One region of the Streptosporangium sp. NPDC002544 genome, then DNA from elsewhere that is predicted to be linked to it. Evidence: riboswitches for the same ligand, from Rfam matches in the RefSeq annotation. Region 1 holds a riboswitch; each other region holds the start of a gene.
What was found. Region 1 has a riboswitch for cyclic di-AMP ahead of ABT061_RS09960 (C40 family peptidase). Riboswitches for the same ligand answer to the same signal wherever they lie in the genome.

Region 2: it holds a riboswitch for cyclic di-AMP, as region 1 does, so the genes downstream of both, ABT061_RS45680 (CHAP domain-containing protein) here and ABT061_RS09960 (C40 family peptidase) in region 1, are expected to answer to the same signal.
Region 3: it holds a riboswitch for cyclic di-AMP, as region 1 does, so the genes downstream of both, ABT061_RS47565 (C40 family peptidase) here and ABT061_RS09960 (C40 family peptidase) in region 1, are expected to answer to the same signal.

The regions. Positions count from the first base shown of each region.
Region 1 covers NZ_JBEOWJ010000005.1:288,576-296,386, forward strand. Annotated here, with positions in the region: gene ABT061_RS09950 (hypothetical protein) at 112-966, opposite strand; gene serA (phosphoglycerate dehydrogenase) at 1,199-2,788, shown strand; gene ABT061_RS09960 (C40 family peptidase) at 3,420-4,016, opposite strand; cyclic di-AMP (ydaO/yuaA leader) riboswitch at 4,004-4,234, opposite strand; gene ABT061_RS09965 (3-isopropylmalate dehydrogenase) at 4,376-5,422, shown strand; gene ABT061_RS09970 (branched-chain amino acid aminotransferase) at 5,594-6,688, shown strand; gene ABT061_RS09975 (Uma2 family endonuclease) at 6,921-7,496, opposite strand; gene ABT061_RS09980 (O-methyltransferase) at 7,611-7,811, opposite strand, start outside.
Region 2 covers NZ_JBEOWJ010000055.1:12,342-20,152, forward strand. Annotated here, with positions in the region: gene ABT061_RS45660 (coiled-coil domain-containing protein) at 1-603, shown strand, start outside; gene ABT061_RS45665 (four-helix bundle copper-binding protein) at 655-849, opposite strand; partial or broken gene ABT061_RS48510 (HAD-IC family P-type ATPase) at 764-1,418, shown strand; gene ABT061_RS45680 (CHAP domain-containing protein) at 1,673-2,338, opposite strand; cyclic di-AMP (ydaO/yuaA leader) riboswitch at 2,351-2,500, opposite strand; gene ABT061_RS45685 (transposase) at 3,151-3,747, opposite strand; gene ABT061_RS45690 (hypothetical protein) at 3,823-4,023, opposite strand; gene ABT061_RS45695 (RNA-guided endonuclease InsQ/TnpB family protein) at 4,140-4,880, shown strand; gene ABT061_RS45700 (D-alanyl-D-alanine carboxypeptidase family protein) at 4,924-5,760, opposite strand; gene ABT061_RS45705 (multicopper oxidase family protein) at 6,318-7,811, opposite strand, start outside.
Region 3 covers NZ_JBEOWJ010000066.1:18,983-26,793, reverse strand. Annotated here, with positions in the region: gene ABT061_RS47580 (glycosyltransferase family 4 protein) at 1-793, opposite strand, end outside; gene ABT061_RS47575 (M48 family metallopeptidase) at 790-2,067, opposite strand; gene ABT061_RS47570 (hypothetical protein) at 2,279-3,103, opposite strand; gene ABT061_RS47565 (C40 family peptidase) at 3,357-3,908, opposite strand; cyclic di-AMP (ydaO/yuaA leader) riboswitch at 3,991-4,150, opposite strand; gene ABT061_RS47560 (class I SAM-dependent methyltransferase) at 4,494-5,192, opposite strand; gene ABT061_RS47555 (C40 family peptidase) at 5,265-6,242, opposite strand; gene ABT061_RS47550 (hypothetical protein) at 6,394-7,026, opposite strand; gene ABT061_RS47545 (NYN domain-containing protein) at 7,090-7,811, opposite strand, start outside.

The DNA.
Region 1 (7,811 bases):
CACGAACGTTGTTGACAGTTGGGCCTGATCAATAGCGAAGACCTCCGATGTGGTGGAGGTGTCTAGGCTCCACACCACACACGGAGGTCTTCGTGTCCCGCGAGCCCGGAGTCAGTCGGTGACGTCGGCGCAGACCACGTGCGCGCCCAGCTCGACCATCCGCTGCTCGCTGCGGGCGTCGGCGACCCTGGCCATCAGGATCGGCGCCTCGCTCGCGGCGAGCTGCGGCAACCGGGCGCGCACCCCGCGATGGATGTCCCTGACCACGTCCTCGGCCGCCGACATGTGCACCTTCACGTGCAGCATGATTCCCGGGGCACCGGAGGAGGTGCTGGCCTCGGAGATCCACACGTGATGGACGAGCGGGTAGTCGACGAGCAGGTGCGAGATCGCGGCGCGCAGCGCGGGCAGGATCGGGTGCTCGCACCGCCGGTAGCCGGGATCCACCATCTGCATCGGCCCCGACAGATGGGGCCGGGGCGCGGGGATCCACGGCTGGGCGGGTGCGGCGGGCACCGGCGTCCGCTGCGGGCGCACCGGCGCGGGACGCGAGACCGTGGCCATCGCCCCGGTCGCGTACGCCGTCGGCGTCGCGCTCGACAGCACGGGCGCGGGGCCGCTGCGCTTCGAGAGCAGGTACCGCTGGAGATCCTCGATCGGCACGGCCGCGGCTGCGGGTCCCGCCGCGTCGATCACTATCTCCCGCACGCCGGTGACCCGCTGGATGTCGAGGACCGTGTCGGCGTCGCACGCCGACAGTGAGTGGCCGCCACGGTGCCGCGCGTAGGTGTCCGCCGAGGTGTACCCGAGCAGGACACGCTCACCGGCCTGCGTCGTGCCGAGCACGACGGAGCGGTCAGGTCGCACGGCGACCAGGAGTCCCCATTCGGCAAGCGCCGCCAGCAGCCGGTGCGGCTCGCCGTGCTGCGCGAGGACGTTGCCGAGAGCGGGGTTCCCGATGCTCATATGAGGAACGATAGGTAGTGACCCACGGCTTATCAGGGTAATCGCGAAGTTTTCTTAGGATCAAGACCAACTTGAATTTTTGGCGCATGGGATGCGTCAGGGGCGGGTACCGGCGTGCTGGATCATGGAGGCGGTCGCGTCTCGCATCTCGGGACACTCGTGAATACGTTCACAAGCGCCGATAGACTACGTGAGGTCCGTGCACCCTCACCGCCTAGTAAGGATCCAGCCTGTGAACAAGCCCGTCGTACTGGTCGCCGAGGAACTTTCCGAGGCCGGTCTCGCGGTCCTGGGCGCGGACTTCGAAGTCCGCCACACCGACGGCGCCGACCGTGCCCAGTTCCTGCCCGCGCTCGCCGACGTGGACGCGCTCATCGTGCGCAGCGCCACGCAGGTCGACGCCGAGGCGATCGCCCACGCGCCCAAGCTCCGCGTCGTCGCCCGCGCCGGTGTCGGTCTGGACAACGTCGACGTGGAGGCCGCCACCAAGGCAGGCGTCATGGTGGTCAACGCGCCGACCTCCAACATCACCAGCGCCGCCGAGCACACCGTCGCGCTGATCCTCGCCTCCGCCCGCAACGTCGCCCAGGCGCACTCCGCGCTCAAGGGCGGCGAGTGGAAGCGCTCGAAGTACACCGGCGTGGAGCTCGACGAGAAGGTCGTCGCCATCCTCGGTCTCGGCAAGATCGGCCAGCTGGTCGCGCAGCGCCTCCAGCCGTTCGGTGTCGAGCTGATCGCCTACGACCCCTACCTGCAGCCGGCCCGCGCCGCGCAGATGGGCGTCCGCCTGGTCACGCTGGAGGAGGCCCTGCGCGAGGCCGACTTCATCACGGTGCACCTGCCCAAGTCCAAGGAGACCATCGGCCTCATCGGTGACAGGGAGCTGCACGCGGTCAAGCCGAACGTCCGCCTCGTCAACGTCGCCCGCGGCGGCATCATCGACGAGAACGCCCTCTACTCCGCGATCAAGGAGGGCCGCGTCGCCGGGGCCGGCATCGACGTGTTCCCGAAGGAGCCGGTCACCGACAGCCCGCTCTTCGAGCTCGACCAGGTGGTCGTCACCCCGCACCTGGGCGCCTCCACCCACGAGGCCCAGGAGAAGGCCGGCACCCAGGTGGCGCGTAGCGTGAAGCTCGCCCTGGCCGGGGAGTTCGTGCCCGACGCGGTCAACGTCCAGGGCGGTGCCGTCGCCGAGGACGTCAAGCCGGGCCTGCCGCTGGCCGAGAAGCTCGGCCGGGTGTTCACGGCTCTCGCGGGCGAGGTCGCCACCAAGCTCGACGTCGAGGTGCGCGGCGAGATCGCCGCCCACGACGTCCGCGTGCTGGAGCTGGCCGCGCTCAAGGGTGTCTTCACGGACGTGGTCGAGGACTCCGTCACCTACGTCAACGCCCCGCTGCTGGCCAAGGACCGCGGCGTCTCGGTCGAGCTGGTCACCAGCGCCGAGAGCCCCGACTGGCGCAACGTCGTGACGGTCCGCGGCGTCCTCGCCGACGGCCGTGCGGTCTCGGTCTCCGGCACCCTGTCGGGTCCGCGGCAGATCACGAAGATCGTCGAGGTCAACGGCTACCAGATGGAGATCGAGCCGACCGACCACCTGTCGTTCTTCACCTACACCGACCGCCCCGGCGTCGTCGGCGTGGTCGGCCGCATCCTCGGCGACCACTCGATCAACATCGCCTCGATGCAGGTGGCCCGGGACGTCAAGGGCGGCAAGGCCCTCATCGCGCTCACCGTCGACACCGCCATCCCGGCCGACGTGATCGACCAGATCGGCGCGGAGATCGGCGCCGACAGCGGCCGCTCGGTCGACCTGGCCGACTAGGGCCTGCCCCGCGGATCTTGCCGTGGCGAGGATCGGTCAGGCGGTGTCTCGCAGGGCGGAGGAGGGAGCCGTAGCGTGCTGCGGTGACCGACGACAACGCGGCGAGGCGCCGCCTGGGCGACCGCGGTAGGCAAAAGATCCAAGGGACAGGGCCTGGGCCCGATAGGCAAAGGATCCACCGAGGTGGCCGCCGCCCCGCATCGCGGGGCGGCGGCCACCTTTCGTCTCAGTATGTGAGAAGTGTGTACGCCGGGCGAGACGGTGTTCCGGCCGCCAGGTAGCCTGGGATGAAATGCGCCAGGTCCCAGCCTGCCGCGACGGGGCCTGACAGGGGTGGGCCGGCAACTCTCTGGCACCACGCCCCAGATCACCGGTCCGTGACCCGGACCCGTGACATCAGGCCTGGTCGGAGCCCTGATCGGAGTCTCGACCATTGCCCCTGCTCGCATGCGACCGAGACGAGATTCGCCATGTACGACATGTATCCCTGGAACCACGCCGAAGAGGTCAAGGACGAGGCCGCCGAGGCGCTCCAGACCGCCCTGGACCGCCGGGACAACGGTGGTTCCCCCATCCGCTGAACCTGTTCCCAGCGCCGGCGGGGTTCCCGCGGCTGATCAGCCGGCGTGTCTCATCCGCCGGTCGCGATCTCGATCTGCTCGGTCGACTTGACCCCCTGCGGATCGGGGCGCACCGCGCCGACGAAGGAGGACCGGCGCCAGGCGCTGAGCTTCTCCTCCTTGACCACGTCGCCGCTCCGCGGGGCGTGGACCATGTAACCGGGTCTGGTGATCATGCCGACATGGCCGAGGCCGCTGAAGAAGGCCAGGTCACCGGCCCTGAGGTCCTTCCAGGCGATCTTCTTGGAGAAGGCGGCGTACTGGTCGTTGGTGACGCGGGGCAGCTTGATCCCGGCGGCGCCGTAGGCGCGGAGCATCAGGCCTGAGCAGTCGAAGCCGCCGTTGCCGGTGCCACCCCAGACGTAGGGCGTGCCGCGCTTGGACATGGCCCACTTCACGGCCTTCTGCCAGGCGGGCCTGGGGGTCGCGCTTTTCACTGCCGCCTTCAGCCTGACGGTGCCGAGTGCGGGAGCTTCGGGGGAGGGGAGAGGGGCGGCGGCCAGGGCCGCCGTCGGCGCCATGGCCGAGGCCGCGAACACCGCGGCACCTGAGACGAGAATGGACAGGACGCGGGAGTACATCTTGCCGGACAGGATGATTCCTTCCATAAGGCCGGCCGGGTGAGCTGTCGGGCTCGGGCGTGGAGGCCGCCCTACGGCGCGAGAGTGCGCCGATTCGCCCCAAGGAATCCCGTGATGGCGGCCGGGAGCGCGCTCCGGGGGAGGAGCGGGTTCCCGGGGGCCCGGTGGATCCCGGAAAAAGTGGTTCCCCGGCTCCGTACGGGCCGGTAAGGGGGTGGTCCGTACGGATTAGGCATCGATGTGAATGGGGAGGACGATAACGAAACCTCGCGAAACGGTCAATAGGGAGCAAAAAAGGACAAAACGATCACATGGGTGGACGTGCGGACACGTCCGAAGAGTGAGACCGGTGTTCGATCACCGAGACGGACAGGTAAGGTGCCTGCATGGATTCGCGTAACATTCGCCTGGCGGTCATCCCCGGGGACGGGATCGGAGTCGAGGTCGTCACCGAGGGTCTGAAGGTCCTCGAAGCGGTCGGCACCAAGGTGGAGACCACCACGTACGACCTCGGGGCCAAGCGCTACCACGAGACCGGCGAGACCCTGCCCGACCCGCTGCTCGACGAGCTACGCGGATACGACGCGATCCTGCTCGGCGCGGTCGGCGACCCCAGCGTGCCCCCGGGCATCCTGGAGCGCGACCTGCTGCTCAAGCTCCGCTTTCAGCTCGACCACTATGTGAACCTCCGCCCGGTCAAGCTCTTCCCCGGCGTCGAGACGCCGCTGGGCAAGGCCCGCCCCGAGGACATCGACATGATCGTCATCCGGGAGGGCACCGAGGGCCCCTACGCCGGTGCCGGAGGCGCCATGCGCCGCGGCACGCCGCACGAGATCGCCACCCAGGAGTCGCTGAACACCGCCTACGGTGTCGAGCGCGTGGTGCGCTACGCCTTCGAGAAGGCGGTGGCCCGCCCCCGCAAGAAGCTGACGCTGGTCCACAAGACCAACGTGCTCACCTACGCCGGTGACCTCTGGGCCCGCACGTTCGACCGGGTCAGCGTGGAGTACCCCGAGGTCCAGACCGACTACTGCCACGTCGACGCGGCCTCGATGTTCTTCGTCAGCCAGCCGGAGCGCTTCGACGTGATCGTCACCGACAACCTCTTCGGTGACATCCTCACCGACATCGGCGCGGCGATCGCCGGTGGCATCGGCCTGGCGGCCAGCGGCAACGTCAACCCCGACCGCACCGCGCCGAGCATGTTCGAGCCGGTCCACGGCAGCGCCCCCGACATCGCGGGCCAGGGCAAGGCCGACCCGACCGCCACCATCCTGTCGGTCGCCATGCTCCTGGACCACCTGGGACTGGCCGACGAGGCGGCCCGGGTCGAGCAGGCCGTCGCCGACGACCTGCTCGAGCGGCTGGCCGGCTGGGCCGGCCGGACCACCCAGGAGATCGGTGACGACATCACCGCGCGAGTAGCCGGCTGAGGAAGCCGCCCCCTCGACCCCGATGCGCCTGGCGGCTCCTACGAGCCGCCGGGCGCTTTTTGTTTCCCACGCACTGCCGGTTTTCGGCATGGATGCAGTAGTTTCCCGTTACCCGGTCCAACGCAGAATGGACCCGAGGGTAAGCCAGACATCAAGATAAGGATCCGCGTCATGACCACCGCTCAGAAGCTCAGCTTCGACGTGCAGCTCTCCGACCACGCTCGCACCGCGGCCGAGCGCGAGCAGGTAATGGCGGCTCCGGGGTTCGGCCAGGTCTTCACCGATCACATGATCTCGATCGACTACACCGAGGGCGAGGGCTGGCACGACGCCCGGCTCATGCCGTACGGCCCGCTCAGCCTCGACCCCGCGACCGCGGTCTTCCACTACGCGCAGGAGCTCTTCGAGGGCATGAAGGCGTACCGCCAGCAGAACGGCGCGATCGTGACGTTCCGCCCCGAGGCCAACGCCGCCCGCTTCAACACCTCCGCGTTGCGGATGGCCATGCCCGAGCTGCCCGAGGAGACGTTCGTCGAGTCGCTGGAACTGCTCGTCCAGACCGACCGCGAGTGGGTGCCGACCACGCCCGGACACAGCCTCTACCTGCGCCCTTTCATGATCGCCACGCAGCCTGCGCTCGGGGTCAACTACCCCTCCAGGACCTACAAGTACATGGTGATCGCCTCTCCGGCGGCGGCCTACTTCGGTGGTGGGCGGGCGGTCAGCGTCTGGCTCTCCACCGAGTACACCCGCGCGGCCCCCGGCGGTACCGGCTTCGCCAAGTGCGGCGGCAACTACGCGGCGGCCTTCGTGGCCCAGCGCCAGGCTGTCGAGCAGGGCTGTGACCAGGTGGTCTGGCTGGACGCGAGCGAGCACCGCTACGTCGAGGAGATGGGCGGGATGAACCTGTTCTTCGTCTACGGCGACCGCCTGCTGACCCCGGCGCTCACCGGCACGCTGCTGCCGGGCATCACCCGCGACTCGATCCTCGCTCTGGCCTCGGACCTCGGCCTGCGGGCGGAGGAGGGGCGGCTGTCGATCGAGGAGTGGCAGCGGGGTTGCGAGTCGGGCGAGCTCACCGAGGTCTTCGCCTGCGGCACCGCCGCGGTGGTCACCCCGGTCGGCTCGGTCAAGGGCGCCGACCGCGCCTGGACGATCGGCGACGGCACCCAGGGGCCGGTCACCGAGCGGATCCGCGAGGAACTCGTGGGCATCCAGTACGGTTCCCGCCCGGACCCGCACAACTGGGTCCACAAGATCTGCTAGTCCCGCGTTCCGCGTGCGGCCCCGATTGACCCGGGGCGGTTACCTGCGGTGTCGGCTCTTACGCGGCATCTGACCCGGGATGATGCCCCACATGTGCGAAGTGGGGCAGCACGGCGACAGGTGCCGCCAAAGGGCGCGAGGAGACCTGGCCAACACGTCTACGGTCGGTCACCTCGGTGGCAGCCGGAGGAGGCCGGGTCTCCGCCTGGCCGGGCCTCCTCCGTGAGCGGGTCTATCCTTCGATCAGCTTGCCGGTGTCGACCGTGAGGTTCCACGGCGCGGGCAGCTCAAGAGGCTTGCCGATCGACTCGGTGATCTCGTCGGCGTAACCCTCCGGGCCCGGTCGGCTGAGCAGCCTGAAACGGTTCGCGAAGGTGTCGATCACCAGGTAGAGCGGAACTCCCGCGAGCGCGCAGGCCCGCGGCTTGACCACATGGTCATCGTGAACGCTGCTCGGGGAGACGACCTCTGCGACCAGCAGCGTGGCGTTCGCGTACACATGGCTGGGATCCCAGAGGCGAGGGTTCGGGGGAACGACGATGAGGTCGGGTTCGAAGCGGTCCGCCTGCACCTGAAGGAGTAGCCTGGCTTCCGGGTAGACGCGCCATCCTTTCTCCATGGAGAACGGTATGAGCTGGGCCATGAGCTGGTACACGACGTCGGCGTGAGCGATCGTGGGCATCTCCCTCACCACGATCCGGCCGTTGATGATTTCGATTCGATGCTTCTCGAATCGCTCGACGAGCTCCAGGTAGAGTCGCTCGAGCTCGCCCTGATCGGTGATCTGGTAGGCGATCGATCTTTCCATGAGTAGTCCCACAGGGTCATCCTTCCCTCCGCGCGGGTGGGCACAACGTGTTCTGCACGTCACTTAAAGTAATCGAAAAGGTTTGCGCCCGCCCCGGGTTTGGAAAAGTTCTCGTCAGTGTTTTCGAATCATGGTGAGGCCGTCGGCGATGGGGAGCATGATCGAGGTGACCCGCCCGTCGGCGCTGACCATGTCGTTGAACTCGCGGATGTGCCTGACCGTCTCGTCGTCCCTGCCGGGATCGGCGACGTGGCCGCTCCACAGCGTGTTGTCGACGAGGATCACCCCGCCGGGGACCAGCCGCGACATCAGGAT
Region 2 (7,811 bases), on a different contig from region 1:
ATGAGCGAGCAGGACGCCAAGCTGCAGAAGTTCATGAAGGCTCGCGACGCTCACCGCCGAGCGCAGACGTCGGCGGAGAAACGTGCCACGGAACTACGCGAGTCGCTCAAGGAGCTCGACGTCCAAAAGGACCGGGCCGAGAAGCTGATCGACAGGATCAAGGACCGAATCGACCTGCTCTATCCGACCCCGGGGGCCAGAAGCGCCGACGGGACGTGGGTTCCCCAGTTGCCGTCGGGGCCCGACAACATCACGCCTCGGATGCGGTTGGTCCGGCAGCTGATCGCACAACGGTTCGGCCCGCAGTTCGGGATCGGGTGCTACCGGGTCGACGGTGGCGTCCAGGGTGGCGGTGAGCACCCGCTGGGCCGCGCCTGCGACTTCATGCTCAGCCGTGGAGGAGCCCTGCCGTCGGCGGCCGAGACCAGGCGGGGCGACGAGATCGCCACGTGGGCGATCAAGAACGCCCGGCGCCTGGGCATCATGTACATCATCTTCCGCCAGCGGATCTGGCATGTCCGTAGCGGAGCCTGGGCGATGATGTCCGATCGCGGTGGCATCACGGCCAACCACTACGACCACCCCCACATATCGGTCTACTGAAGTGAGATGGTATGAGGCGCGTCCTCGATGACGCGTTTCCGGTGTGTTCGCTCAGCCCAGCGTGGCGAGCAGCTCGCGGCAGGCCTGCTCACACGCACGGCATGCCTGAGCACAGATGGCGCAGTGGCTGTGCTTGGTGTGCTTTTCACACTCCTCGGCACACGACTTCGAGATGCACGCCCGCGGCGGCGCCAACGACGCCGTCCGCGCCCTGCTCGACCTGGCCCCTCCCAGAGCGGTGGTCATCCGCGACGGCGAACCGGTCGAGGTGCCCACCGCCGAGGTTCTCGAAGGAGACCTGCTGCTGGTCCGTCCCGGGGCGAAGATCCCGGTCGACGGGGTGGTCGAGGACGGTGAGAGCGAGGTGGACGAGTCCATGGTCACCGGCGAGAGCCTGCCGGTGCACAAGCAGCAGGGCTCCACGGTCATCGGCGCGACCATCAACCGCAACGGCACGCTACGGGTGCGCGCCACCAGGGTGGGCGCGGACACCGCCCTGGCGCAGATCGTCAAGCTCGTCCAGCAGGCCAGAACTCCAAGGCCCCCGGGCAGCGGCTAGCTGTATTGACCCGCAGGGTTGTTGACGCGGGTGGTCGGCGGCGCGATCACCTTCGTCGCCTGGTTCTTCCTCGCTGATGAGCCGTTCGGCGTCGCGATCCTGTTCGCCATCACCGTCGTGGTCATCACCTGCCACGACGCGCTCGGTCTCGCCACTTCCACGGCGATCATGGTCGGTGACGGCGTCAACGACGCCCCCGCGCTGGCCCAGGCCGACCTGGGCATCGCCATCGGCGCCGGCACCGACGTCGCCCTCAAACGGTTGCGGCTGCCCTCACCCTCCGACACGCGCCAGGGCGTGGAAGGACCGCAGCTGGTCGGGCACGTGTAGCGGCTTCGTCGTGGTGGGAATCCCGGATCGGGGTTATAGTCCGGGTGGTCGAGGTCGGCCGTGAGCGGTGTGGGCAGGCGCCGTACGAACGAGACATGCGTGTGCGAGGACCTCAACGATGACCTATCGATGGTCGAAGGGGACACGGCGCCTGCCGTGTCCCCTTCGACGGTTCTGAGATCAGGCCTTGTATTCGGGGTAGCCGTAACCCACGACGTCGGACTTAGGCCGCACTCGCTGCTCGACCTTGCCGTTGCCGGTGTTGCCCTCGATCGTGGTGATCGTGCCGTCCCCGTTGTCCTTCTTCACCACGCCCATGTGGTCGATTCCGCCGATGGTCTTGTTGGCGCCCCAGGCGAAGTAGACGACGGAGCCAGGTTTGGCCACCGTGCCCCAGCGGCCGTTGTCCTTGAACCAGTTGGCCCAGGTCACGGTGTAGGCATCCCATCCGACCGTGGATCGGAGGCCGGCCTTCTCGCCGACCCAGGAGACGAACATGGCACACCATGGGGCATTGGCGTAGGCACGCACGTTCCCGCCGTCGCGAGCCACGGTCTCCTTGGCCCGAGGTGAGGACATGTACCAGTCGTGGAACGGGGTGCCGCCGCCGCTGGCGTTCTCGGTCACGCCAATCTGCTTTTCGGCGATCTGCAGCAGCATCTGCGCGGACCCTGGGAGCAGTTTCTGGGAGGAGGTACCGGATTGTGAGTCGGCCCGGGTCTCGTGGTGCCCGGCCGCGAAGGCGGGGCCTCCGGCGAGGAGCGTGCCCAGGGCGACGGTCGCGGCGACGGTGAGGCGCGGCAGGCCGGCGTTCATGAGGGAACGGGGGAAACGGTAGTTGGACATGTGGGGGTTTACTCCTTGCTTCCATGCCGCCTACCGGGTTAGCTGACGGGTTCGGGCGTGGAAGTGCCCTACGGAGCGCCGCTTGGGGGCGGGCGCGCCGATTCACCCCAGAGAGACTGGGTCCCCGGCTCCGCAAGATCGCGGACTCGGCGGCCGCGTTCACTCAGCGGGAGGGGTTCCCGCTGAGCGAGACACGGTCTCGGCAGTACAAGGCATTACCTGGCACGCACCGCGTGTTCGATCTATGCCTTGAGTTCCTCGACGGTAAGCGATTGAGGCAAAGCAACGCAATCCCCATTCACGAACGTGTAACGGAATCCCTTGTGTGATAGGGGTTCGTCGAGAGAAATTTTACCTTTCCGTCCACCATCCGGTGAGATCAACGGATTGTAAGCTGGCCTGTAACTATGATCTTTAGTATCTTCTGCGAGTCCATCGATCGGCCGTAGTGGTGGCCGGATGGCGTGTGTAACTCCCGCTGCCCTGACCGGGCAACCTAAGATTTCTACGGAGAAGTACCAGTCCGACCCAATGATCCATCTGCTGGTAAGGAGGATCGGCCGCGGAGTCCCCATGAGCTCTGGATGGGTTGGCGGATTGCCCTGGAAGCGAATGCCTACTAGGGTGGATAATAGAGAAAAACATGACCTGATTCGTTGTGAAAGTCATGATCCAGGCACCGGCCCGCCTCATCGAAGGCGGCCTCGATCGAGTCCTGCGCAAGAATCTCGAACCCGTATGCCAGCCCGGTATTCTCCTTTTCCCTGACCGCTGTTTCGTCGGCTCTTCGATTTTGAGGGAGATGTTCACCCTCATGCCGCCGGCACGTTGATCGTTTGATGTGTGCAGTGCAACCGTACGCGGCGGCGTTGGTTGGTGAGGTTACGGAAGCCGAACGCCACGCGGGCGGCGTCCTTGATCAACCGATTCGTTCCCTCGGTACGGGCGTTGGTGATGCCGGTGGTGATGAACGCCGGCGTCTCGGGCCACCAGGCGTCGATCGTCTCAGCCAGAGTGAGGAGTTCGGGGATGCCGGAGTCGGCGCACCAGGAGAGGAACCGGTGGAGCCGGTGAGAGATCACCGACCACGGTGCCTGCTCACGGGCGCAGGCCAGCAGAGCACGTAGTTCTTCCTTGGCGATCCACGCGGCCAGGATCAGCCAGTCCACCACGGCCTTACCGGTCCGGCCGGCAGCCTGGCCGAGCAGAGCGCCCGTCCCCGACAGGTCGACGAAGTTGGTCGCAAAAAGCTCAGTTCGCGCCCATCGGCCGGTCGCCTCGTTCTTGATCCACTTTAGTCTGCCTCGGCGGGTCTCGTCGATGCCCAGCACGCGGGGCGGTTCGGGTTCGATGAGCAGCGCGTCGGCGTGGGCGGCGAAGTGGCGATGCACCAGCGGCCAGCCCACCATGTACTCGCGGCCCACCGCGGCCACGGAGCGGCCCGAGGCGACCTGACGGGCCACTGCCCGGCACAAACCGGCCCGTCACCCGCGCCCGCGGCGGCGGGTCATGCGCCGCTGGCGCACTGTGGTGGAGATGACCCCGCAGTCGGGGCAGGCCGCCCAGTCTTCCGGGCGTTCGATATGCACCAGCCGCCCTGGTTGTCCGTCGTCATGGGCGACGCGTTCGACTTTCACCACCGCGATTTCCGGCATGCCGAACAGGATCGAAGTACTGTCGTTCACAGCTTGTGGCCCCCGTCACCAACTGTCTTTGATCAACGGCCAGTGTCGCGGGGTCACGAGCTCTCGCCCGTCAGGCCACGCCCGGGCACTTCCCCCTCAAGATCGAAGAGCCACGTATCCCGGCTACCCGACTCATCGAGACCGGCGACCAGCCGTTGCCCGAGACACCGGGCGAGGTCGGCATCGGCCTTGGTCTCACACACTTCGCGGTTCTGTCCGACGGCCGAAAGATCGACAACCCGCGTATCCTGCGGCGGGCGGCCAAGAAGCTCCGCAAGGCACAGAAGGCGCTGAGCCGCACACAGAAGGGGTCGGCGAACCGCAGGAAAGCCAGGCTGAAGGTAGCCCAGGCGCACGCCAAGGTGGCCGATACCCGCCACGACTGGGCACACAAGCTCTCCACCGCGTTGATCCGCGACAACCAAGCGATCTACGTGGAGGATCTTGCCGTGTCCGGCCTGGCCCGCACCCGGCTGGCCAGGCCGGTGCACGACGCGGGCTGGTCACAGTTCGTGGGCATGCTGGAGTACAAGGCGAAACGCTACGGCCGCCACTTCGCCAAGATCGACCGCTGGTTTCCCAGTTCGAAGGTGTGCTCGGCATGCGGCACTCTCGCCACCTCGATGCCGTTGAACGTCCGGTCGTGGACGTGCGCCTGTGGCGTCACCCATGACCGGGACGTCAACGCGGCGATCAACGTGCTGGCCGAGGGAAGACGAATCGTCGCCGCTGGACGGAAACCCGTCGCTGAGACGCGACAGGAAGCGGAGACGTTAAACGCCTGTGGAGGTGACGTAAGACCACCGCTCGCGGTGGCGGACGCCGACGAAGCAGGAAGCCTCAGAGGTGCCGCGTGATGCGGCACGGGCTGAATCCCCGGCCTTCAGGCCGGGGAGCGCGTCAATTGTTCACACTTGCCCAGTCCAGCAGTTTCCCGGCGGTCTCGAACCTCCGGCTGGAGACGGTTTCGCCGAGGATCACGCCGACCAGCTGGTGACCGTTGCGGTCAGCGGCGAAGGTCAGGGAGTAGCCCGCGGCACGTGTATAGCCGGTCTTCATGCCGAGCACGCCCGGCGTGCCGAGCAGCTTGTTGGTGTTGCTCCAGGTGTAGGCGCCGTGGTCCGCCGTCTCGGCGACGACGTGGCTCTGACTGGAGGTGACGGTCTTCAACATCGGGTTACGCAGTGCCGCCTTGGCAAGCCGCGCCTGGTCCTGCGCGGTGGAGTAGCCTTCGCCGTTCGGTGTGGGCAGCCCGTCGGCGTTGAGGTACATGGTGTCGCGCATCCCGAGCTCGCGCGCGGTCGCGTTCATCTTTGCTGTGAACCCGGTGACCCCGGGGCCGTAGGTGCGGGCCAGCGCGTGGGCGGCATCCGCGCCCGAGGGAAGCATGAGACCGTACAGCAGGTCCTCGACGGTGAGCCGGTCGCCGGCGCGCAGGTACGCGCTGGTGCCGCCGCCGTCCTGCGCGTAGCGCACGTCGTCCGACGTGATCTCGACCGTGTCGGTCGGCTCTGCTTTCTTGAGCACGATGTAGGCGGTCATCACCTTGGTCAGGCTGGCCACCGGCATGCGCTGGGCGGCCTGCTTGCTGAGGTGAACCTTGCCCGTCGAGGCGTCGACCAGGTAGGCCGCGCGCCCAAGCACCGCCGGCGCGACATCGGAGGGGTTGGTGTGGGCGGGGACTGCCTGCTGGCGCACCGGCTGGGCATAGGCCGGTACCGCGAATCCTGTTGCCATGGCCAACAGGGTGGCACCGACCGTAAGGCGGATTTTCCCGTTGCTATGCATGCCGATCAGGTTGCCATGGAATTTGAGGTGCCCTTGACGATACAGGAGTCATTAAATGGTAAAAAATACGGCTTCCTCGCCCTGTAAGGGAGATTCGTCAGGTAAAAATTCCCTTCTATCCTCCTTGCGGATTCGAGGGGAATAAAATGGCGGGGAAGTTTGCCACCATCGCAGATCTCACTCTGGTAGCTCTAAAGATCTCCCGCACGTCTAGTGAACCGCTCCAGGTTCTGCAGTGCCCTGACCTGGAGATGGTCGGGCAGTACGGCTCGCCGCCGCAGCGTCTGGCCGGTAACCAGAGAACTCGACCGAATACGATCCCGGGGCGGAGGCGAACGTGCCCGGCATCACGGGGGCGAATGCCGGACACGTCCAGGGAGGCAGTGATGGCGCCGCGTCCGCAGGCGGGGACCACTGCCTTGTTCAGCTGCGCGAGGCCGCCTCGTGACGACCATACCTAGTAGTAGTGAGGTGGCGTGTTCCTCCGGGAAACACGGGCCGGCTGCCTATCGGTCTTTCTGGTAACCGAGCAGAGTCATCATCCCGCTCTCCGCGTGATAGATGTTGTGGCAGTGGATCATCCACAGGCCGGGGTTGTCGGCGTCGAAGTCGACGTCGAGGGTGGTGTTCGGGAGCACGATGGCGGTGTCCTTGCGGATGCCCCCGCGAGCCAGGGCAAAGGTGTGGCCGTGCAGATGCATCGGGTGCCACATCATGGTGCGGTTGACGAACGACAGCCGTACGCGCTCCCCCGAGCGGATCCCGTAGATGGTCTTCGGGTCGTACTTCCTGCCGTTGATGGCCCAGTCGTAGCGCATCATGCTGCCGGTGAGCTCCAGCTTGATGGTGCGATCGGGGTTCTTCGGGGCCAGCCGTACGGCTTGCGCGGGACGGAGCCTGCCGTACCCGACGATCAGCCCGTCCAGCTCGGCGGGACGGGCGCCGACTCTGGGCGCCGGCCCCGTGCCGCTGGTCCTGATCAGGGCGCGGGCAAGTTCCTTCTTGCCCTCGGCAAGGGCGACCAGCGGGAAGACGCCGTCCTTGAGCGTCACCAGCACGTCGTAGCGCTCGCCCATGCCGATGAGCAGGGCGTCGGTCTCGACATGCTCGACGGGGAATCCGTCGCTGTGGGTGACGGTCATCCTGTGGTCGCCGAGGGCGACCCGGAACGCAGTGTCCCCGCCGGCGTTGACGAACCGGATCCGCAGCCGGGTGCCGGGCTTGGTGCGGAAGGTCTCGGGTGCGCCCGGCAGGCGGCCGTTGATCAGAAAATGCGGGTAACGGACGTCTCCGGCGTCCCCGCCGAGGAGGGGGCTCATGGCGCCCATCAGCATGTGCTTGCTCATGCCGGACGACGACGGTGCGGAGCTGGAAGGCATCCCGGACATGTCGCCGTGGTCCATGCCCATGTCCATGCTCATGCCGCCGGACAGCTCGGCGAGCACTTCGTCGGGGGTGCCGGTCACCCCGTCGAGCCAGTCGTCGAGCACGACGACCCATTCCTCGTCGTAGCCCAGGGGCTCGCGAGGGTCCTCGACGATGAGCGGGGCGTAGAGGCCGCGGTCGAGCTGGGTGCCCGAGTGGGGATGGAACCAGTAGGTGCCGGGGTCAGGGGCGGTGAACTCGTAGACGAACTCGGTGCCCGCCTGGACGGGCTCTTGGGTGACGCCGGGCACACCGTCCGCGTCGTTGCGCAGGGCCAGCCCGTGCCAGTGGATGGTCGTGTCCTTGGGGAGCCGGTTGACCAGGCGGGCGCGGAGGACCTCGCCCGCCCGAACCCGGATCTCCTTACCGGGGATTCGGCCGTTGTAGCTCCAGGTGGTAACGGACTTCCCACCCAGGTCGACAACCTGCTCGGTGGCGATCAGACGGAAGTCGCGGATCATGCCCGGCCTTCTTGCGGCCTCCTTCGCGGCCACCGCGCCATCGGTGGGGCTCAGGAAGGCGGGTGCGGCGGGCGTTCCGGCGGCGGTGGGCCGGCGCGTGCTGCAGCCCGCTAG
Region 3 (7,811 bases), on a different contig from region 1:
CGCCCGCTGCCAGGTAGCCGGGCAGCGCGGCCTCCGGCACGGGGCCGGTGATCTGGACCGAGCCGCCCATCGGCCTGGCCAGCCGCTCCAGGGTCCTGCGGTACGGGCCACCGCCGACGATCAGGAGCATCGCGTCGGGAACGTCCCGCAACACGCCGGGCCAGGCTCGCAGCAGCGTGTCCTGGCCCTTGCGCGGCACCAGCCTGGACAGGCAGAGCACCACCGGCCGCTCTCCCAGTCCGAGCGCCGCGCGTGCCTGCTCTCTCCCGGCCTCGGGCGCGAACACCTCGGTGTCGACGCCGGGCGCGAGCCGCACCAGCTTGTCCTCGGGTATCACCCTGGCCAGCCGCTGCCGGGTGTACTCCCCCAGGTAGGTGACCACGTCGGCGTGCGCGCCGATCCTGGCGAGCACCCGGCGGCCGATCGGGAGCGCCGTCCAGCCCGCCTCGTGGCCGTGGGTGACCATGACGACGCGGCGGACCCCGGCCTCGCGCATCCTGGGCGCGAGCAGCCCGAGCGGTGCCGCCGCCCCGAAGACCACGGTCTCGCAGCCGAACTCGGCGATCAGTGCGGCCGCCCGGCGGGCGACGGCGGGGGTGGGCAGCATCAGCGAGGTGGGGTGCCGCACCACGGGGTAGGGCTGCCGCAGGTCGAAGTCCTCGCTGCCGGGCCACTGGGGGGCGTAGACGACGACCGAGCCGGGCGGGCGGCGGGCGATGAGACCGTACACGAACGACTGGATCCCCCCGGCGCGGGGCGGGAAGTCGTTCGTGACCACCAGCGTGCGCCTCATGGCTCGGAGAGACCGTTCAGCCGGGCCCAGGAGCGCGCCAGCGCGATACGCTGCGGCGCGCTGGGATGCGAGGCGTAGAGCACGTACTCCACGAGGTCGGGCGACAGATCCGAGATGTTGGTGACCGCCAGCCGTTTCTGCATGGCGGCGAACGTCGCCGGATCCCTGGTCAGGTCCAGCGCGTGGACGTCCGCACGGGCCTCGATATGCCGGCTCACCAGGTTCTGTGCCGGTCCTGACAGCACCGTGGCCAGGCTGAGCAACCCCATGACCAGGCCCACCGCCCTCGGATCGCCGATGGAGGAGATCCCCGCGCGGCGCCGCACGACCCCCGCCGAGGTCACCACGTAGAGCAGGCACGCCCCGAACGCCGCGCCCAGAGCTCCGACGAGCGTACCGGAGAGCACGTCGCCCGCCTTGGCGTGACCGAGCTCGTGCGCGACCACCAGCTCGACCTCGTCGGCGGGCGCCCGGAGCAACGTGTCGTAGACGACGATCCTGCGGGTCGCGCCGAATCCGGAGACGTAGGCATTGAGCGCGGTGGTCCGCCGGGAGGCGTCGGCGACGAGCACGTCCTCCACCGGCACGCCGTCCCTGGCGGCCATGGCGAGCAGGTCGTCGCGGAGTTGTCCGGCCTCCATCGGCCTGAAGTCGTTGAAGATCGGCTCGATGAGCACCGGATAGGCGAAGGAGGCCGCCACCGTCAGCGCGAACGCGCCGGCCGCCGCCGGGATCCACCAGCGCCGGTAGCGCCGCGCCAGCGCGACCACCGCCAGAACCATGATCGCGGTCAGCGCGGTGCCGACACCGATGCTCTTGATCCGGTCGACGGTCCAGGTCGGCCAGGTCTGGGTGGACAGCCCGAAGTCGCGCAGGTAGGTCTCCGACCACATCCCCAGCGGCCAGCGCAGCATCGCGACGGCCACCGACAGCGCCAGCACGCCGAGCAGCGCCCGCAACCACCACGGCCCCCGCAGCCGGCCGACGAGCCGCGCGCCCAGCGGGGTGCCCACCAGCACCCCCGCCACCACCAGCGTCAGGCCGAGGGAGAGGTAACCCGGTACGCTGACCAGCTTGTCGAACGCCTCGGACCTGGCGATCTGCTCGGCCGTGAAGTCGCGGGCCGGATCGGGGACGACCGCCGGGGCCCCCTCGGGCAGCGCCCGCCAGGGCGTGGTGAACGCCACGACCGCCAGCGTGACCACCCCCAGCGCGGCCAGCGCCCACCCCGCCGGCCGCACGCCCGAGGGCGCGTCCGTCGTACTCAGCGTCATCAAACACCTCCAGCGTGGAGCCCGAACCCGGGGCCCCGTCCTTTGGATCTTCTGCCTGCCGCGGTCGGCCGGACGGCGCCTCGCCGAGTCGTCACCGGTCACCGCGGCACGCCGCGGCTCCCTCCCGTGCCTTGCGAGGCACCCGCCGACCACTCCTCGCCACGGCGAGATCCGCCAGGTGAGCCCTGGACCGGGAAAGGACACAAGGATGTCAGGCGAGTTCCTTTCCGAGGTAGTCACGCCACGCCACGGTGAGTTGGGCAGGCGACAGGCCGAGCGTGCCGGCGACATCGCCGCCGTAGAGCCTCACCAGAGCCTTCTCGCCGAAGCGCTCCGCGATGAACCGGCAGGCGAGCCAGGCCTCCTCGTACGCCTGCGCGAGCCGCGGGGCGCCGGGGGCGAAGTCGGCGGGACCGGGGAGACGGGCGGGCAGGACTCCGGCGCGCACCTCGGCGGCCAGTTCGGCGGCGGCCGTCCGCACCGGGATCCCGGCATCGCGGTAGCCCACGTAGTCGGCGAAGCCCTCCGACAGCCACATCGGCACCCGGCCGCCACGGGTCGCGCCGGTGGCCACGTGCACGAGCTCGTGCGTGATCACCACGTCCCCGCCGGTCGTGCTGAGCCTCGCGTAGCCCGAGGGCAGGACGATCACCCGGTCCGCGGTCGCCATCGCGGCCAGGCCCCGGGTGCTCTCCGCTCCGGCGAGTGCCGCGGCCTCGGTGTCGGTGGCGGGGAACAGGATCACCGCTCGGACCGGCCCCCAGATCGCCGCGACCGCGCGGCGGGCCCGGTCGGCCCTGGCGGCCAGGTCCCGCAGGACGGCGGGCGCGACGTCGTGGCCGATCACGAGGGAGTGCTCGCCCCGGACGACGACGGCGGCACCGGGCCACAGGTCGCGAAGGCCGACGGGGAGTTCTCCGGCGCGGTGGAGAGGGCCGGCTCCGGCCAGGAGAGGTCCCGTCCCGGCCAACGGGCCCACGCTCATCAGCGCCAGCATCCCGGCGAGCACGGTGCGGCGCCCCTTCGGGACGGACATAACGATGTGATGCTAGCGGAACGCGGGCCGGCGCTCCGGCCTTCGGGCCGGGGGTGAAGGCCCGCGCGGGAGTGCCCGCCGGGGCGCGAGCGTGCCCTGACCTGCCGTGTTCTGCCGCCGGAGCGGAACGTGATCCGGTGGCGCGGATCCGCGCCGGCCCAGGCCGCCGGCCACGCGCTCGCGGCCTTCGCCGGAAACGGAGCGGCCCCGTCCCCGCACATGTGAGGAACGGGGCCGGCGCCCCTGCCCGGGCTCAGGCTCCGGGCCGGACCGCTCCGGCGAAGGAGGACCTGTAGTACCCCTCCAGCTTCACGATCCGGACCGTCTTGCCACTGCTCGGCGAGTGGACCATCCGGCCCTTGCCGACGTACATGCCGACGTGGCCCTTTCCACTGAAGAACATCAGGTCACCGGGGCGCAGGTGGCTCCACGAGACCTTCTTCCTGATCGCCCGGTACTGGCTGTGCGTGATCCGGGGGATGGACACGCCCGCCTTGCGCCAGGCGTATTTGACGAGCCCCGAGCAGTCGAACGCGCCGGGACCGGAGGCACCCCACCGGTACGGATCGCCGACCTGCTTCTTGGCCGTCGAGACGGCCTTGCGAGCCCGAACCTTCTGCAGGGCCGCCCTGCTCATCTTGGTCTTGACCTTGGTACCGGCCTTGGCCTTGTGCACGGTTCTCTTCGTGCTCTCGGCCTGCTCGGAGACTCCGGCCGCGGTGTTGACCAGGATCTCAGGGGTGCTGTCCGTCGTCGCCCTGGCCGCCGTCGGCCCCAGGGTGACCGCTCCGGCTGAGGCGGTCAAGGTGAGGGCGATGCCGCCGAGGGAAAGGCGGAAAAGGCGCGACAGACGGGTGTTACACGGGGTGGTAGACAGGATTTCTCCTTGGTGCTTCCACTGATGCCTACCGGGTTAGCTGACGGGTTCGGGCTTGGAAGATGCCCTACGGCGCAAATGCGCTGATTCACCCCTGGCCACGCTGTGTCGGGCCTTTTGGGTCCCCGGTTCCATGCCTCCTGGCTGCATAGATTCGGCGGGCCGCCGCGATGAGGTCCGTCCCCGGCAGGGGAACGGCGGCCGGTTGGATTTCTATAGGGACACCGGCCCGAAGACCGACATTCACCGCGACGGCATGGCTTGCACGTCGCGAGGCCAGAAGTTACCCCGATCTCCAACCTTCGGCAAAGCATTCGCCAAACAAGAAGATCAATAAGTCTTCGTGATCTTCCTGTTACCCCTGCTTAATGGCCATTTATGCCATTGAGATATGACTCTCGTCACACTCCCGGAATGACGCTCGACAAATCGCGATTTCTGTAATGTTCATCACATTTGCCATAATTCACGGTTGAAGCCGCGAGGGTGCCCTCTCCCGCCGCGGAGCACGGGTCAGCGCCGGACGCACGTGTAGGCGCCGTAGATCGATTCCCTGAAGTCCGCCTCGACGATCTCGAACCCGGCGGCGTCGAACATCGGCTCGAGAAGCCACCGGAAGGTGCTGTACTCGGTGCGCAGATGCTCGGCGTAGTCCTCGCGGGTGTAACCCAGCGCGGGATCGTCGGCCGCGCCGTCGAGCCAGCGGCCGAGCACGGCGTCGGCCTCGGCCGGCCGGAAATCGAAGATCAGGTCGCGCAGGCGCAGGACGCCCCCCGGCCGTAGGATCCGCGCGATGCGGTCGAGTGCGACCGCCTTCCAGAAGTCGGGGAGCTGATGGAGGGCGTGACGGGTGTAGACCGCGTCCGCGGGTGGCCCGGCGTGCTCGTAGGAGAGAAAGCCCGCCCGCACGCATTCGAGGTTGGCCAGGCCGTCCTCGGCGGCCCGGACGGTCAGGAAGTCGTGCATCGCCGGGGAGACGTCGACCGCCACCACGCGCCGGAACCGCCGCGCCGCGGCCAGCGCGAACTGCCCCGTCCCCGCGCCGAGTTCCACGACCGTCGCCGTCTCCCCCAGGCCGCGCCCGGCGAGCGCGGCGAGGTCCTCCCCCGGATCGGGCCTGCCCTGCTTGCGGTCGAACCCGGCGACGAACGCGGCGTCGAGGTGCTCGGGACCGGCATGGGCGAGTTCGTCGAGCATCCATGAAGTGATCATGTTCCGATGCTGGCAGCGCCACCGCGCGCGACGCACCCGGTTTTCCGGCCGCCGGGACCCGCGCACCGCGCGTCAGGGGCGGACGGCTCCGACGAGGCGACGGCCGTAGGCCGAGAGCGGGACGACCTTGACGACGTCGCCGGTCTGCGGGGCGTGCACGATCTGCCCGTTGCCCGCGTACATGCTGACGTGGCCCAGGCCCTCACTGAAGATGAGGTCGCCCGGCTGGAGGTCGTTCAGCGAGACCTTGCGGCTGGTGCCCCAGCTCCACTGCTCCCAGGTGGTACGGGGGAGGCTGACCCCTCCGCTGCGCCAGGAGGCCTGGACCAGGCCCGAGCAGTCCCAGCCGCCAGGCCCCGTGCCGCCGTACTGGTAGGGCTTGCCGACCTGCGCGAAGGCGAACTGCAGGGCGGCGCGGGCGTTGCCCGAGGCGGGGCCGCTGTACTGGATCCCGGTGCTCTCGGGGTTGCCCGTCTTGAAAACGTTGAGTTCGCGCAGGATCTTCGTCTGAGCCCTGACCATCTTGTCGGCCTTGGCCTTCTCCTTGGCCAGCTCGTCGCGCGTCTCGTCGGCCTCGCTCAGCGCGCCCTTGGCCAGGTTCCTGTTGAGCCGCAGCGCCTTGGTGGCCTCGTCGAAGGCACTCAGCGACTGGGCCCGGGAGGCCGACATCTGGTCGACCGAGGCCAGGCCGCTCAGCAGCGCGCCGGGGTCGGCCTGGTAGATCATGCCTTCCCAGCTGTTGACCGCGCCGAACTGGTAGGTGCTGACCGCCATCGCGACGAGCTCCTTGCGCAGCCCGGCGACCTGCTCGCTCTGCCGGGCGAGCTCGCTGTTCAGCGTCACGTACTTCTTCTTGGCCCGCTTCCACTTCTCCGAGGCCTGGTTGTACTTCTCGACGATCTGGTCGGCCTGCTCGTTGAGCTTCTCCAGCTTCTTCTTGGCCTGGGCGAGTGTCGGCTTCGGCTCCGCGGAGGCCCCGCTCACCGGCACCATCAGCAGCGCGAGGGCGAGCCCGGCCGCCACCGGTATCCGAATGAGTCCAACCGGCATACCCGCCACGGCCACGTCAACGCCTCCAGACTGCACAGACCTGCGGCGAATAGTACAGAACAAGTAAGGTTTAGATCACCTTTTCCCGTGTTTAGCCCTATAGCTGCAGGTAGCAGTCCAGGTCTCCCTGGGTGGCCCCCGAATCGCCCGGTCAGCAGGCGGCGATGTCGCAGATCTTCGCGGTCATCTTCCTGGCGTCGCTCAGCTGCCTGGTCCAGTCGCTCTTCGCCGGCTTGGAGTACTCGCCGCCCCAGAGGTAGACCAGGACCGCGTTGCCCTTCCTGACCAGCACGCTGCGGTCACCGCCCACGCCGGCCTTCTTGCCGTAGTAGACCTGCCCGGAGACCTTCAGCGCCTCGTCTCCGAGCCCGGTCAGGCGCGAGGAGACGTAGCGGTAGGTGGAGCCCGCGTTGGTGTTGGAACCACAGGTGGTCAGGGCGGAGCGCAGCTGGGCCACGGCTCCGGCGGCGGCGGCCTTCGAGCGGTACAGGATCACCTGCTCGACCTTCAGGAAGTCCGGGACACCGGTGAAGGTCACCGTCCGCGCGGCCGTCCTGCCGGTCGCGGCCGGCGCGGCCCTGTCACACGGGTCGACGGCCAGCCGGGCCTTCACCGAGTTGCTGACCGTCCAGTTGGTCTCGGGGTTGTCGTCCTTCTTCGCGGCGTCCTTCTCGTACAGCAGGAAGCCCTTGGGAATGCCGGCCGCCGCAGCCGCGGCGGCCGGTGTGGCAACGGTCGCCCCGATGGCCAGAACGGCGACGGCGAGCGTTATGATCTTCTTCATCGAGTGCCCCTGGGGAGATCGAAATACCTTCCGGTGGTTCGATGCGCCATCACCGGGAAAGGTTCACGCCCGCCCCAGACGTCTGAGAAGAAGCAGCGAGGGAACCGGCCGGGCGCCCATCCTGCGGACCGACTCGGCCACCTCCCGATCCGAGGAGACCACCGCGACCGCGCGTCCCGTGGGCTCGGCGCGGACCAGCTGGCGGATCAGGTCGTCGGCGATCTGCCCGGGGGCGCTGAACATCACCCGTACCCCCCTGGGTGCCGACACCGGGACCGGCCCGTTCAACTCGGCGCCGTCGAAAACGCAGGTCAGCTCGGTGCGGGTCTGCGCGTAGAGCGCGCCGAGGCCGGTGAGGAGGCGATTGCGCTGGTCGGCGAGGGTGAACGTACCGTAACCGGTCTTGGTCACGTTGTAGCCGTCGACGATCAGGTGGATCTGCGGCAGCGCGAGCAGCTGGTCGAGCAGGGCGGGGTCGTCGTCGGCGAGCGCCCGCGCGGGAACCGCCTGAACCCCCTGCCTGCCCGGCGCCACCGAGGCCACCGAGTCGGCGGGACGGTGGATGCCGGAGGGCAGGGCGAGCTCCCTGCGGAGCCCCGCGGCGGCGTCCTGCAGGGCGTCGAGCAGCATGCGGACCTTGGTGTCCTCCACGCTGCGGCCCTCACGGGCCGCCCTGCGCGTCGACTCCAGCTGACGCTCGGCGTCGGCCAGCCGCTCGCGCAGACGGCGCAGCTCGCTCTCCACGCTGCTCCCCGCCGAGACCGCGGCGGCCTTCGCCTCCTCCG